Regions from separate parts of the Methylobacterium sp. SD274 genome, predicted to be linked through region 1. Evidence: predicted binding sites of a transcription regulator. Region 1 holds the regulator's gene; each other region holds the start of a gene.
What was found. The regulator PhoB, encoded in region 1, activates phosphate uptake and scavenging genes when phosphate is short. The targets are predictions, from matches to a motif close to TGTCATNNANCTGTCAT.
Positions count from the first base shown of each region.

Region 2: the regulator PhoB is predicted to act here: its motif matches at 2,071-2,087, upstream of IPV08_RS11875 (PhoX family phosphatase).
Region 3: the regulator PhoB is predicted to act here: its motif matches at 1,825-1,841, upstream of ppk2 (polyphosphate kinase 2).

Region 1 covers NZ_JADIJP010000032.1:48,504-52,713, forward strand. The annotation lists gene pstB (phosphate ABC transporter ATP-binding protein PstB) at 1-647, shown strand, start outside; gene phoU (phosphate signaling complex protein PhoU) at 734-1,459, shown strand; gene phoB (phosphate regulon transcriptional regulator PhoB) at 1,548-2,249, shown strand; gene IPV08_RS21045 (helix-turn-helix domain-containing protein) at 2,721-3,173, opposite strand; gene IPV08_RS21050 (MFS transporter) at 3,279-4,210, shown strand, end outside.
Region 2 covers NZ_JADIJP010000011.1:103,266-107,475, reverse strand. The annotation lists gene IPV08_RS11895 (hypothetical protein) at 1-510, shown strand, start outside; gene IPV08_RS11890 (transcriptional regulator) at 503-883, shown strand; gene IPV08_RS11885 (di-trans,poly-cis-decaprenylcistransferase) at 922-1,632, shown strand; gene IPV08_RS11880 (hypothetical protein) at 1,805-2,002, opposite strand; gene IPV08_RS11875 (PhoX family phosphatase) at 2,136-4,124, shown strand.
Region 3 covers NZ_JADIJP010000003.1:288,359-292,568, forward strand. The annotation lists gene IPV08_RS04835 (enoyl-CoA hydratase/isomerase family protein) at 1-733, opposite strand, end outside; gene ppk2 (polyphosphate kinase 2) at 856-1,782, opposite strand; gene IPV08_RS04845 (complex I NDUFA9 subunit family protein) at 2,481-3,638, opposite strand; gene sfnG (dimethylsulfone monooxygenase SfnG) at 4,161-4,210, shown strand, end outside.

The DNA.
Region 1 (4,210 bases):
GCCCGTCGGGCTGCGGGAAGTCGACCCTGCTGCGGACCTTCAACCGCATCTACAGCCTCTATCCGGAGCAGCGCGCCGAGGGTGAGATCCTCCTCGACGGGCAGAACGTGCTCGATTCGAAGGTCGATCTGAACGAGCTGCGCTCGCGCATCGGCATGGTGTTCCAGAAGCCGACGCCCTTCCCGATGTCGATCTACGACAACGTCGCCTTCGGCCTGCGTCTCTACGAGAAGCTGCCCAAGGCCGATCTCGACGTGCGCGTCGAGGAATCCTTGCGCAAGGCCGCCCTCTGGGACGAGGTGAAGGACAAGCTCAAGCAATCCGGCATGGGTCTCTCCGGCGGTCAGCAGCAGCGTCTCTGCATCGCCCGCACCGTCGCCCAGCGTCCCGAGGTGATCCTGTTCGACGAGCCGACCTCGGCCCTCGACCCGATCTCCACGGGCCGCATCGAGGAGCTGATCGAGCAGCTGCGCTCGGAATTCACGATCGTCATCGTGACCCACAACATGCAGCAGGCCGCGCGCATCTCGCAGTTCACGGCGTTCATGTATCTTGGCGAACTGGTCGAGTTCGGCCCGACGACACGGATCTTCATGAACCCCGAGAAGCGCCAGACCCAGGACTACATCACCGGCCGCTTCGGCTGAGCCCGCCGGGGCCGCGTTCCGCGGCACCGGTCCCGATCCTATGCGATGCGGGCTGCCAGGGGCGGCCTCGGTCGAGGAGTGCGAGCATGCCCAACCACATCGTCAGTTCCTACGACACGGAACTGGAAAACCTGCGCCGCTCGATTTCCGAGATGGGCGGGATCGCCGAGAAGATGATGACCGATTCCGGCAATGCCCTGGTGCGCCGGGACGTGCCCCTGGCGCAGGCTGTCATCGCCGCCGACAAGCGTCTCGACGCGATCCAGCACGAGGTCGAGGAGCGGGCGATCCTGCTCATCGCCAAGCGCCAGCCGCTGTCCATCGACCTGCGCGAGACGGTATCGGCGATCCGCGTGTCGAACGATCTCGAGCGGATCGGCGACCTGTCCAAGAACGTCGCCAAGCGTGTGGTCGCCATCGCCGATCAGATCCAGCCGCAGAAGATCGTCATCGGCGTCCAGCATATGGGCGATCTGGTGCAGGAGCAGCTGAAGGACGTCCTCGACGCCTATGGCAGCCAGGACGTGAAGGCCGCCCTCGACGTGTGGGAGCGCGACGATTCCATCGACGCCCTCTACAACTCGCTCTTCCGCGAGCTGCTGACCTACATGATGGAAGATCCGCGCAACATCTCGTTCTGCACGCATCTCCTGTTCTGCGCCAAGAACATCGAGCGGATCGGCGATCACACCACCAACATCGCCGAGACGATCCATTATCTCGTCACCGGCACGAACGAGCTCGCCGAGCGGGACCGCCCGAAGAACGACGCGTCGAACTACGCCACCGTGTCGATGCCCGCCAGCGCCTGATCGCTGCCCCTGCCGGCCGCTCCAGCACACGCTCGGCGCGGCCGTCGCGTCCATCCGGGACGGTCGCCATCACCCTGAAAACATCCGCATGAACACGCGCATCCTGATCGTCGAGGACGAGGAGGCCCTCACTCTCCTCCTCCGCTACAACCTGGAAGCGGAGGGCTTCGTCGTCGATTCCGCCGCGCGGGGCGACGAGGCCGATCTGCGCCTTCAGGAGCAGGTTCCCGATCTCGTCCTGCTCGATTGGATGATGCCCGGCCTGTCCGGCATCGAGCTGTGCCGCCGCATCCGCGCACGGCGGGAGACCGAGCGGCTGCCGGTGATCATGCTGACGGCGCGGGGCGAGGAGGGCGACCGCATCCGCGGCCTCGGCACCGGCGCCGACGATTACATCGTCAAGCCGTTCTCGGTGCCCGAGCTCCTCGCGCGGGTGCGTGCGCTCCTGCGGCGGGCCAAGCCGACCCATGTGTCGGACCTGCTGGTGGCCGGCAATATCGAACTCGACCGGGTCAGCCACCGCATCCGGCGGCAGGGCCGCGAGATCCATCTCGGGCCCACCGAGTTCAAGCTCCTCGAATTCCTGATGCAGAGCCCCGGCCGCGTGTTCTCGCGCGAGCAGCTGCTCGACGGGGTCTGGGGCCACGACGTCTATATCGACGAGCGCACGGTGGACGTCCATGTGGGCCGCCTGCGCAAGGCGATCAACCGCCCGCGCCAGAGCGACCCGATCCGCACCGTGCGCGGCTCCGGCTATTCCTTCGACGAGATGTTCTCCACGGACGAGTGAGGCCACGGCCGGCTTCGCGCCGCTCCGTCCGGAACGAGCGTCCCCTTCATGACGACGGCGGGTGGCCTTGCCTCCGGGCGATACTCGCGAACCGATGCCATTCCGGCCGCCACGAGATATCGCGTTCGATCTCGGACGTCTGTCCGTTCCGGCATGTGCTCGCCCCGGGGGGCTCAGGCATTCACCCATCTGGCGGGCAGCATGAGTTCCCCTCCTTTTCCAGGGGACGGGTGGCGGTCGCGCCTGTCGAATCTTCCTGGATAGAGGGAACAGCCGTCGGGCAGATGTCTGAATCCGTCAGACCTGCTGGCGGAACTCCGACGTTTGGTGCCCGCTGCCGGGTCCGCTTTCGACCCGACGTCGACGGGCCCTGCGGCTGCCGCCATCCGCTGAGAGCGGACATTGATCATGGGCGGAAACGACCGCTCCAACATGCGGTTTATCCGCTTTCGACGTCGCTACGTCACCTTGTCAGGTGACGTCGGGCTTCAACACCCGCGTGTCATACCAACCGAGACGACGGTCATCGGCGGATCGCAATACGAGTTGAGCGACCGGAGCCCCGACTTCACGATCGACCAAGCGAGACCGGCGATCGGTCGGCTCATAGAGATGAGCCTCCCCCCATTGTCGAAGCGCGACGATGACGAGGAAAAGGCCGCGCCCCTTCTCGGTCAGGACGTATTCCCGGTAGGCGGTCCCGTCCGAGGCGGGCGCCGTCTCCAGAATTCCCCGTTCGGTCAGGTCGCGAAGGCGGGTCGCCAGCATACCCTTGGCGATGCCGAGACCAGTCTGGAACTCACTGAAGCGCCTCACACCGTCGAAAGCATCGCGGATGATGAGGAGCGACCACCAGTCGCCAATGACATCGAGCGCGCGCGCAACCGGGCACCCGGCGTTCCAGAGGCTGACGCGCTTTGCCACGAAGGTACGCTCCCGTTCCAAACTAGTCTCAATTTAGAACTGGAATGGGCCGGTCACAAGTGGTCTCAAGATGAAACCAGATTGGATGTCATCGACAGGACCGCCATGCCGCACGGAAAAGATGAGCGAACCTCTACCGAGCCGGAGGGGGCATTGCCCAGGACAACGATCCTGATTTTCGCCGTCGCCGCCGGCTTGAGCGTCGCGAACATCTACTACGCCCAGCCCCTGCTCGATGCGATGGCGCAGGAGTTCGGCATCTCGCCTGCCGCGATCGGGCTCGTGGTGACCCTGACCCAGGTCGGCTACGGGCTGGGCTTGATCTTCATCGTGCCGCTCGGCGATCTCATCGACCGCCGTCGCCTCATCCTCGGCCAGGGGCTTCTGTCGGTGCTCGCGCTGGTGGCGGTGGCCACGGCCGAGACCGGAGCGATTCTGTTCACCGGCATGGCGGCGGTTGGGTTGCTCGCCGTCGTGGTTCAGGTCCTGGTCGCATTCGCCGCGACGCTCGCGACACCGACCGAACGAGGTCGCGTGGTCGGTACGGTCACGAGCGGCATCGTGATCGGCATCCTGGCGGCGCGCTTCGCGGCCGGGATACTGGCCGATATCGGTGGCTGGCGAGCGGTCTATCTGGTCTCCGCGATCCTGTCGCTCGCCCTCGTCGGCCTGCTCGTGCGCGTCCTGCCACGGCATCGGATCCCGGCCGGAACCGGCAGCTACGTCGCTGCACTTCGCTCGGTCCCCATCCTGTTCCTCAGCGAGCCGGTCTTGCTGGTTCGCGGTGTTCTGGCGCTTCTGATCTTTGCGTCGTTCAGCACATTCTGGACCGCGCTGGTGCTGCCGCTCAGTGTGCCGCCCTTCTCCTATTCCCATACCTGGATCGGCCTGTTCGGCCTCGTAGGCCTGGCGGGAGCGATGGCCGCGACGGGGGCCGGGCGGCTCGCGGACAGGGGCCACGGTCAATGGACGACAGGCTTAGCTCTTATGCTCCTGCTCGTATCGTGGGCGCCGATTGCGCTGCTGCCGGTATCGAT
Region 2 (4,210 bases), on a different contig from region 1:
ACGGGCGTCCTCGCCCTCGGCACCGCCCTGGCGCAGCATGTCTGGCTCGACGACCCGACCGGGCAGCCGCTACTGTTCCTAGGCGGCTGGATCGTCACCGCCCTGGCCTCCGCCGGCCTGATCGGCGCCGAGATGCGAGCCCGTTCGCGTCGCGACCATGCGGGGCTCACCGACACGGCGATCGTGAACGCGGTGGAGCAGTTCCTGCCCGCCGGCGCGGCGGGCGCCTGCCTCGCCCTGGTCCTGGTACAGGTTTCGCCGGAATCCCTGTGGATGCTGCCGGGGCTGTGGCAGATGCTGGTGAGTCTCGGGCTCTTCGCCTCGGTGCGGTCCCTTCCGAAAGGCATCGCGCTGCCCGGCGCCTGGTACATGGTGGCGGGCCTCGCAGTGCTCATGCTGGCGAGCGCCGACCACATCCTCTCGCCCTGGACCATGGGACTGCCCTTCGCCGTCGGCCAGTTTCTGATGGCTATGATCCTCTACCGTGCCCGGGAGGACAGTGATGCGTGATGCTCCCTTCGCGTATGACGGCCTCGACCGGGTCATTCACGAGAAGGCCCGGCTCGGCCTCCTCACCTCGCTGATGGCGGCTCCGAAGGGGCTGGCCTTCGGCGACCTTAAGCAACTCTGCGGCCTCACGGACGGTAATCTCAACCGTCACCTCCAAGTGTTGCAGGAGGCCGGCTTCGTCGAGATCAGGAAAGGGCAGGGCAAGAGTCATGGTGGCACCCGCCCGCTGACGACCTGCCATCTGACGCCGACCGGCCGGACTCGCTTCCTCGATTACCTCGCCGTCCTCGAACAGGTGGTGCGAGACGCCGCCAAGGCCGCCGAGATGGCGGCCGAGAGCGCGGGCCTCCCCCTCGTCGCGCGTCCGGCCTGACGCCTGGACTCCGTCTTTTTTTGCCAAGGAACTCTGCGATGCAAAGCGAACAGACGCCCGGACTGCATGTGGGCATCATCATGGATGGCAACGGACGCTGGGCCTCGGGGCGCGGACTGCCCCGCGCGCTCGGTCACAAGGAAGGCGTCGAGGCGATCCGCCGGGTCGTGGAGGCGGCGCCGAAACAAGCCATCGGCACCCTCACCCTTTATGCCTTCTCTTGCGACAACTGGAGACGTCCGGAGGCGGAGGTCTCCGCCCTGATGGGGCTGCTCCGGCTCTACCTGCGCAACGAGATCGCCCGTTTGGTCGAAAGCGGCGTACGTCTCAGCGTGATCGGCCGGCGCGACCGCTTGCCCGAGGGACTCGCCGCCGCCATCGGCCGAGCCGAGGCCGTAACACTCGAGGGGAAAGCCCTGCATCTGCGGATCGCCGTCGATTACTCAGCCCGCGATGCCATTCTCGCCGCCGCGCTCGCCAGCGCCAGCAATCCCGGGATGACCCGCACCACCTTCTCGACCTTGGTGACGGGCGATGCCTGTGTCCCCGAGGTCGATCTCGTGATCCGCACCAGCGGCGAGCAGCGGCTTTCCGATTTCCTGCTCTGGGAGAGCGCCTACGCCGAACTTCACTTCACCCGCCGCCATTGGCCTGATTTCGATGCCGGAGACCTCGAAGACGCTCTCGCCGCCTACCGCAATCGCGACCGCCGCTTCGGAGGGCTGGCTACCGGGTCCGTGGCGGCCTGAAAAGCTGAGCCGACGATTGGCGAGGCAGGAGGCTGAAGGGTCGGGTCAAAGACTACCCTCTCACCCTTCGGCAGGCTGTTTTCCTTGCGATATGATGGTTCGGTCGGCTTGAGCCAGGCATAGCTTCGTCGGCGAGCAGACGGCTCCCTCGACCTTTAGGGCTGCGCTGCCCTCAGACGAAAAAGAGGAAGGCTCCGAAGCTCGCGAGGAAGCCCGCAAGAGACACCGCCGAGAGAGCAAGAAATTTGGAGGATGCCGTCGATCCGTCGTCGGCTCCGTCCTCGATCGGCGAGAAGGCACGACCCGCAGCCTGCGACGCGCGGATGAGATCGTCGTGGCGCACCATTCTCAAGGCTGCAGAGGGCGCCATGTCGCTCTCCCACCGATCGGCTCTATGTGCGGAAACGCACAAACCAGAGATTGGTTCCCAATCCGACCCGTCATCGCCCCGCCATGTCCGGCTCCTAGGAATCCGTCACCTAAGTCACAGGACGAGTTCCACCATGACCGAGCCGCTGCGCACCCGCTCGCAGGCCGCCGAAGACGGCGAGGATGCAGGCACGAATACGAGCGGCAACGCCACGTTCGGCGATGTGGTCGCCGCGCGGTTCGACCGGCGCGACCTCCTGCGCGGTCTCCTCGGGGTCGGCGCCATCGCGGCGGTGGTGACGCCCCGCGCGCTCGCGGCCGCCCCGGCTGCGGCGGCGCAGGGACGGGCGACGCCGTTCCCGTTCAAGGAGATCGAAGCGGGTTCGGACACCCACCATCACGTGGCCGAGGGGCACGATGCCGACATCCTGATCCGCTGGGGCGATCCAGTCCTGCCTGGCGCGCCTGCTTTCGATCCGCGGAACCAGTCGGCGGAGGCCCAGGCCCGGCAATTCGGCTACAACAACGACTTCGTCGGTTATTTCCCGATGCCCGGCGCCGCCGATCCGGCGGCGCACGGACTTCTCGTGGTCAATCACGAATACACCAACGAGGAGCTGATGTTCCCCGGCCTCGGCCGCCAGGATATCAAGACCGTTGCGTTCAAGGGCATGAACCGCGAGCTCGTCGATATCGAGATGGCCGCCCATGGCGGATCGGTGATCGAGGTGAAGCGAACGGACGGCAAATGGGCCGTGGTGCCGAACTCGCCTCACGCCCGGCGCATCACCGCGGAGACGGTGATGACTTTGTCCGGTCCCGCCGCAGGCTCCGACCGGCTGAAGACGACGGCCGATCCTGTGGGCCGTACGGTGAAGGGGATGATCAACAACTGCGCCGGCGGAACCACCCCCTGGGGGACGTGGCTCACCTGCGAGGAGAACATCAACTATTACTTCTCGGGCTCCCTCGCTGAGGGTTCTGCTGAGGCGACCAACCACAAGCGTCTCGGCCTGCCCGGCAACGCCTATGCCTGGGGCCGCTTCCATGAGCGGTTCGACCTGTCCAAAGAGCCGAACGAGCCGAACCGCTTCGGCTGGGTCGTGGAGATCGACCCGTTCGATCCCGCCTCCGTCCCGACGAAGCGCACCGCCATGGGCCGGTTCAAGCACGAAGGCGCCGCCGGCATCGTCTCGAAGAGCGGCCGCTACGTGGTCTACCAGGGCGACGACGAGCGTTTCGACTACGTCTACAAGTTCGTGACGGACGCGGCCGTAAATCTCGCCGACCGGCAGGCCAACCGCGATATCCTCGATTCCGGCACGCTCCACGTCGCCCGGTTCGATGCCGACGGACGCGGCGCCTGGATGCCGCTGGTCTTCGGACAAGGCCCCCTGACGACGGAGAACGGGTTCCGCTCCCAGGCCGACGTGGTCATCGAGGCACGGCGTGCCGCCGACCTCCTCGGCGCCACCAAGATGGATCGCCCGGAAGACGTCGAGGCCAATCCGAAGACCGGCAAGGTCTATGTCATGCTCACCAACAACGTGAAACGCAAACCCGACGAGGTGAACGCCGCCAATCCGAGGCCCGACAACCGCTTCGGCCACATCGTGGAGCTGACCCCCGACGAGGGCGACCATGCGGCACCGGGCTTCGCCTGGGAGATCCTCGTCAAATGCGGCGATCCCTCCATCGCTACGGTCGGCGCCACCTTCTCCTCCGCGACGACGAAGGACGGCTGGTTCGGCATGCCGGACAATTGCTCGGTCGACGGACAGGGTCGGCTCTGGGTCGCCACCGACGGGAACTCGCCATCGAAGACGGGCCGGAACGACGGAATCTGGGCCATGGAGACGGACGGGCAGGGACGGGGAACCGGCAAGCACTTCTTCCGGGTGCCCAACGGCGCGGAGATGTGCGGCCCCTACTTCACACCGGACGACACCACGTTCTTCGTCGCCGTCCAGCATCCCGGCGAGGCCGACGAGGAGGATCCGAAGGCCGCTCCCGCCACGTTCGAGGCACCTTCGACCCGGTGGCCGGATTTCGACGATGCGATGCCGCCCCGGCCGGCCATCGTCGCCATCACGAAGCGAGGCGGTGGCCGGGTCGGAAGCTGACCGCTCGACCTTTCCAGCTGGACACTGGATCCCCCTCCGTCGCCGTTGAATGGCGGCCCTGTCGAACCGGCGTCGTGGAACTCGCC
Region 3 (4,210 bases), on a different contig from region 1:
CGGCGCTTGTGTAGCACATAAGGATGAGATCGTCGTCGGGCCGTTCCGATGCCTCCTCCTCGGCGGCGAGGCGGCGCAGACCTTCCTTCGTGGCGCGCAGGGTCAGCGGTGCATGGCCGGCAAGCTGCGTCGCGAGTTCCGTCGCCCTGGCGGCGAGAGCGGCGGCATCTTCCACGACTTCGCCGACGAGACCGGCCGAAAGCGCCTCCTCCGCGCCGAACAACCGAGCGGTGAAGATCATGTCCTTCACCCGTGCGGGACCGATGAGGCCGGACAGGCGCTGAAGGTTCGACATGGACAGGCAATTGCCGAGCGTCCGCGCAATGGGAAAGCCGAACCGGGCATCGCGTGTGGCGATGCGTAGGTCGCAGGAAGCCGCGATGGCGGCACCGCCGCCGGTACAAGCGCCGGCGACAGCGGCGATGACCGGCACGCGCAGACGCTCGAGCGTGCCGAGGACCTTGTCCATGAAGCGCTCGTATCCAAGGGCGTCCTCCGGGCTGGAGAAGTCCCGGAACTGGGCGATATCGGTGCCGGCGGCGAAGGCCTTCTCACCGGCGCCGGTAATGACGAGAACCTTGATCCGTTCGTCTGACTCGATCCGCCCGCACAGGTCGATGAGGCCCTGATACATCGCGAAGGTCAGGGCGTTTCGTGCCTGTGGCCGGTTGAGGACGATGCGGGCGATGCCGGCATCGTCGGTTTCGAACAGAATCTCGTCGGTGGCGCTCATGCGGGGTTCCCATGCCGGACCGGCCGTTCATCGGCCTCTTCGACACAGGTCTTGCCCATCCGTGCCGCTTTGGGCAACCGCGGGGAGACCGGACAGGCGGCCTTCGATGCCCTCGGCTCCGATCAGAACAGCGCCGGGACGAACATATCCTGCGGAACCGGCTGGCGGGCGTAATCCTCGTGGCGCATGCGCTCGGGCAGATGCACCGGCGGGTGCTCCACGTCGCCATAGGGGATCTGCGTGAGGAGATGGCTGATGCAGTTGAGGCGGGCCTTCTTCTTGTCTACGGCCTCGACCACCCACCAGGGCGCCTCGGGAATGTGCGTGCGGGCGAGCATCACTTCCTTCGCCTTGGTATAATCCTCCCAACGGCGACGGGATTCGACGTCCATCGGCGAGAGCTTCCACTGCTTCAGGGGATCGTGGATGCGCATGTTGAAGCGCAGTTCCTGCTCCTGATCGGTGATTGAGAACCAGTATTTCAACACGATGATGCCGGACCGCACCAGCATGCGCTCGAATTCCGGCGCGGACTGGAAGAACTCTTCGTACTGGTCCGGGGTGCAGAACCCCATCACGCGCTCGACGCCGGCGCGATTGTACCAGGAGCGGTCGAACAGCACTATCTCGCCGCCCGCCGGCAGATGCGCGACGTAGCGCTGGAAATACCATTGCGTGCGCTCGCGCTCGCTGGGAGCCGGAAGCGCGGCAACGCGACAGACGCGCGGATTGAGACGCTGGGTGATGCGCTTGATGGCGCCGCCCTTACCAGCCGAATCCCGCCCTTCGAAGATCACGACCACGCGGAGCTTCTGGGCCTGGACCCAATCCTGCAGACGAACCAGCTCGTGTTGGAGCCGAAACAGCTCACGGAAATAGACTCGCCGGTCCATGCTGGGCGGACGCGGGCTTGCATCGATTTTGCTAACCAGTCGCTCAAGGCGCTCGTCTTCTAGTTCCATCTCCAATTCTTCATCGAAGTCGTCGGCCATCTCTCGACGAATAGCCTCGATATCGAAAGGACGAGTCCCGGCGCGCGTGCCGTCCATAACATTGCCTTCCTGATGAATGGGAATGATCCAGGCCCTTGGATCACAACTGCATGACAGTAAGGAGACCTCCTCGGCGACGGCAACGAGCTCCCTAGAGCTTGTATTGGCGTGCATTCTCATGCGGGATTGTCGAGGGCATTTTTGGCCGGGAGGACGGCGACGCAGGCGAGCCGTCTGGTTGCGACATCCAGGGCGTTCGGCACGTTGGCGGTGCGGGCCGCCCCAATGGCGAAGCCCACCGAAAATCCATTCAACGACTCGGCGCTGTTCCAGCACGGCATCCTTCGACAAGCTCAGAATGAGGGCCGCTCTGACCCGGCGGCTTCTCGAAGACGGGGGGGCGCGTGCCCTGGATCAGGCACCAATCCTGGCGGCGCTCGACCGTGAGGCACCGTCGAATTTGGCTGAGTGCAGGCTGGACCATCTCTTTTTGCCGTCATCAAGGGCAACCAGCGCAACGCGATCCTGCACGTTCGCTGAAGCCAGGACATGCCCTTCGGTATCGATCAACGCCACGCGTTTGTGCCCGGCCAGCTTCTGGGTGCCGTCGTAGCCGCGCAGCCCTGCACGCCAATGCAGGTGACGCTTTTCTCCGGGCTAAGACGAAACTTCGCGGCTACACACAACCTGTCTGTTTCAAACATTCGCCCGGTTTCGGATTTCATCCGTTCTGCGCCGCCACTCCAGACGGCGTACTATCCCCGCGTGCCCCAGCGTACGCCCATCCGGCTCGGGGCCGCCGCATCGGGGCCGATCGGGGGACCGCTCGGCCGGGCGACCGGCGGGGAGGACGGCTCTGCGGCCTCCTCCTCTGAGGCGGTGAAGGCCTCCTTCGAGAACTGGCCCGCCTTGCGGAAGGTCCAGAGGTAGCCGGGCACGATGGCGGCCATCGCGGTGGGCAGGATGCCGAGCCCGTCCAGCGTGCGGCCTTCCGCCTTGGCGGCTTCCGAGACCACGTTGTCGGTCTGGAGCAGCGTGACCTGGTCGCGGGTGAGCTTGAGGCTGTCCGGCAGCAGGCCGAGGCTCAGCGTGTCCACGGTCTCGATCACGCGGGCCTGCAGCATGGCGATGGGTTTGGGCAGGTCGACGACGAGGCGGCGGCGGCGGGTGGTCTTCAGCATGTAGCGGACGAGGCCGTCGAGGGTCTCGACCTCCGGGCCGCCGAGTTCGTAGACGCGGCCGGCCTCGGCCTGCCCGTCCACCGCGCGGGCCACGGCCTCGGCCACATCGCCGACGAAGACCGGCTGGAAGCGCGTCTCGGCTCCGGCGAGGGGGAGGACCGGGAGCACGCGGGCGAGCGACGCGAAACGGTTGAAGAAGCTGTCTCCGGGGCCGAAGACCAGGGAGGGACGCAGGACCACAGCCCGGGGCTGGGCCGCCAGCACCTTCGCCTCGCCCAGCGCCTTCGAGCGCGCGTAGAGAGAGTCGGAATGCGGGTCCGCCCCGATGGCCGAGACGTGGACCAGGGGCGCGCCGATTGCGGCGGCGGCACGGGCGATCTCGCCCGCCCCTTCGGCCTGAAGCGTGAGGAATCCCTGCCTGCCGGTCTCCTGGAGGATGCCGACGAGGTTCACCACCGCGTCGGCTCCCTCCACCGCCCTGGCGATGGAATCCGGGTAGCGCAGGTTCGCCTGCACGGCGACGATCTGCCCGACCTTGCCGAGAGGCTGCAGGAACAGGGCGAGGTCCGGCCGCCGGACCGCGACCCGGATACGGTAGCCGCGCTTGGCCAGCGCCCGCACCACATGGCGTCCGAGGAAGCCCGAACCGCCGAAGACGGTGACCAGCTGCGATGACGGACGCGGCAATGACGGTCCGGCGAAAGGAGAGGTCGAAGCGTCGAAGCCGGTCATCGCCTGGTTCCCACCTGTCATCCGAGATGCCCTGCCACGCCCTGTCCGGGCCGGGGCCGAGTCTCTGTCCGTCACCACTGAACGCGGGATTACCATCGCTCGCGCATCGATAGCTAGGGCCGTTGACGGCAGCGCGGGAGGCCCAGGCGGCGATGAAACATTCGGCGAGGGAAAACCCCCGATACCCCGTCGTTCACGGAGGGGCCGGCGGTCGGCACCCTGTGGCGAAGGTCGGCTCCGCGACGCGTCCGATGCACCCCGGGTGATCGTCTCACCGAGGCGGGGCCGACGGGGAGGAAATAGAATGTTCTCGCTGACCGGCTGCCTATCGAAAGATTGTCCTTATCTGCGGCAAGAAAATGTATTTCCATTCCTTTGACTATAGGACCGGTTTGTAAGAGATTTCATCTATCAAAGATGAAGCACAAGCAGTGAATGATGATGTGCTTGCTGCAATAATGTATTCATTTGAGGCTTTCGCTTCAGATAAATGCCTGGTTTCTCACATTCGCGGATAGAACTATGACCCGCCCGAGCCATCGCCCTCCGGAGCCGATCCGTTTTGCCTATTG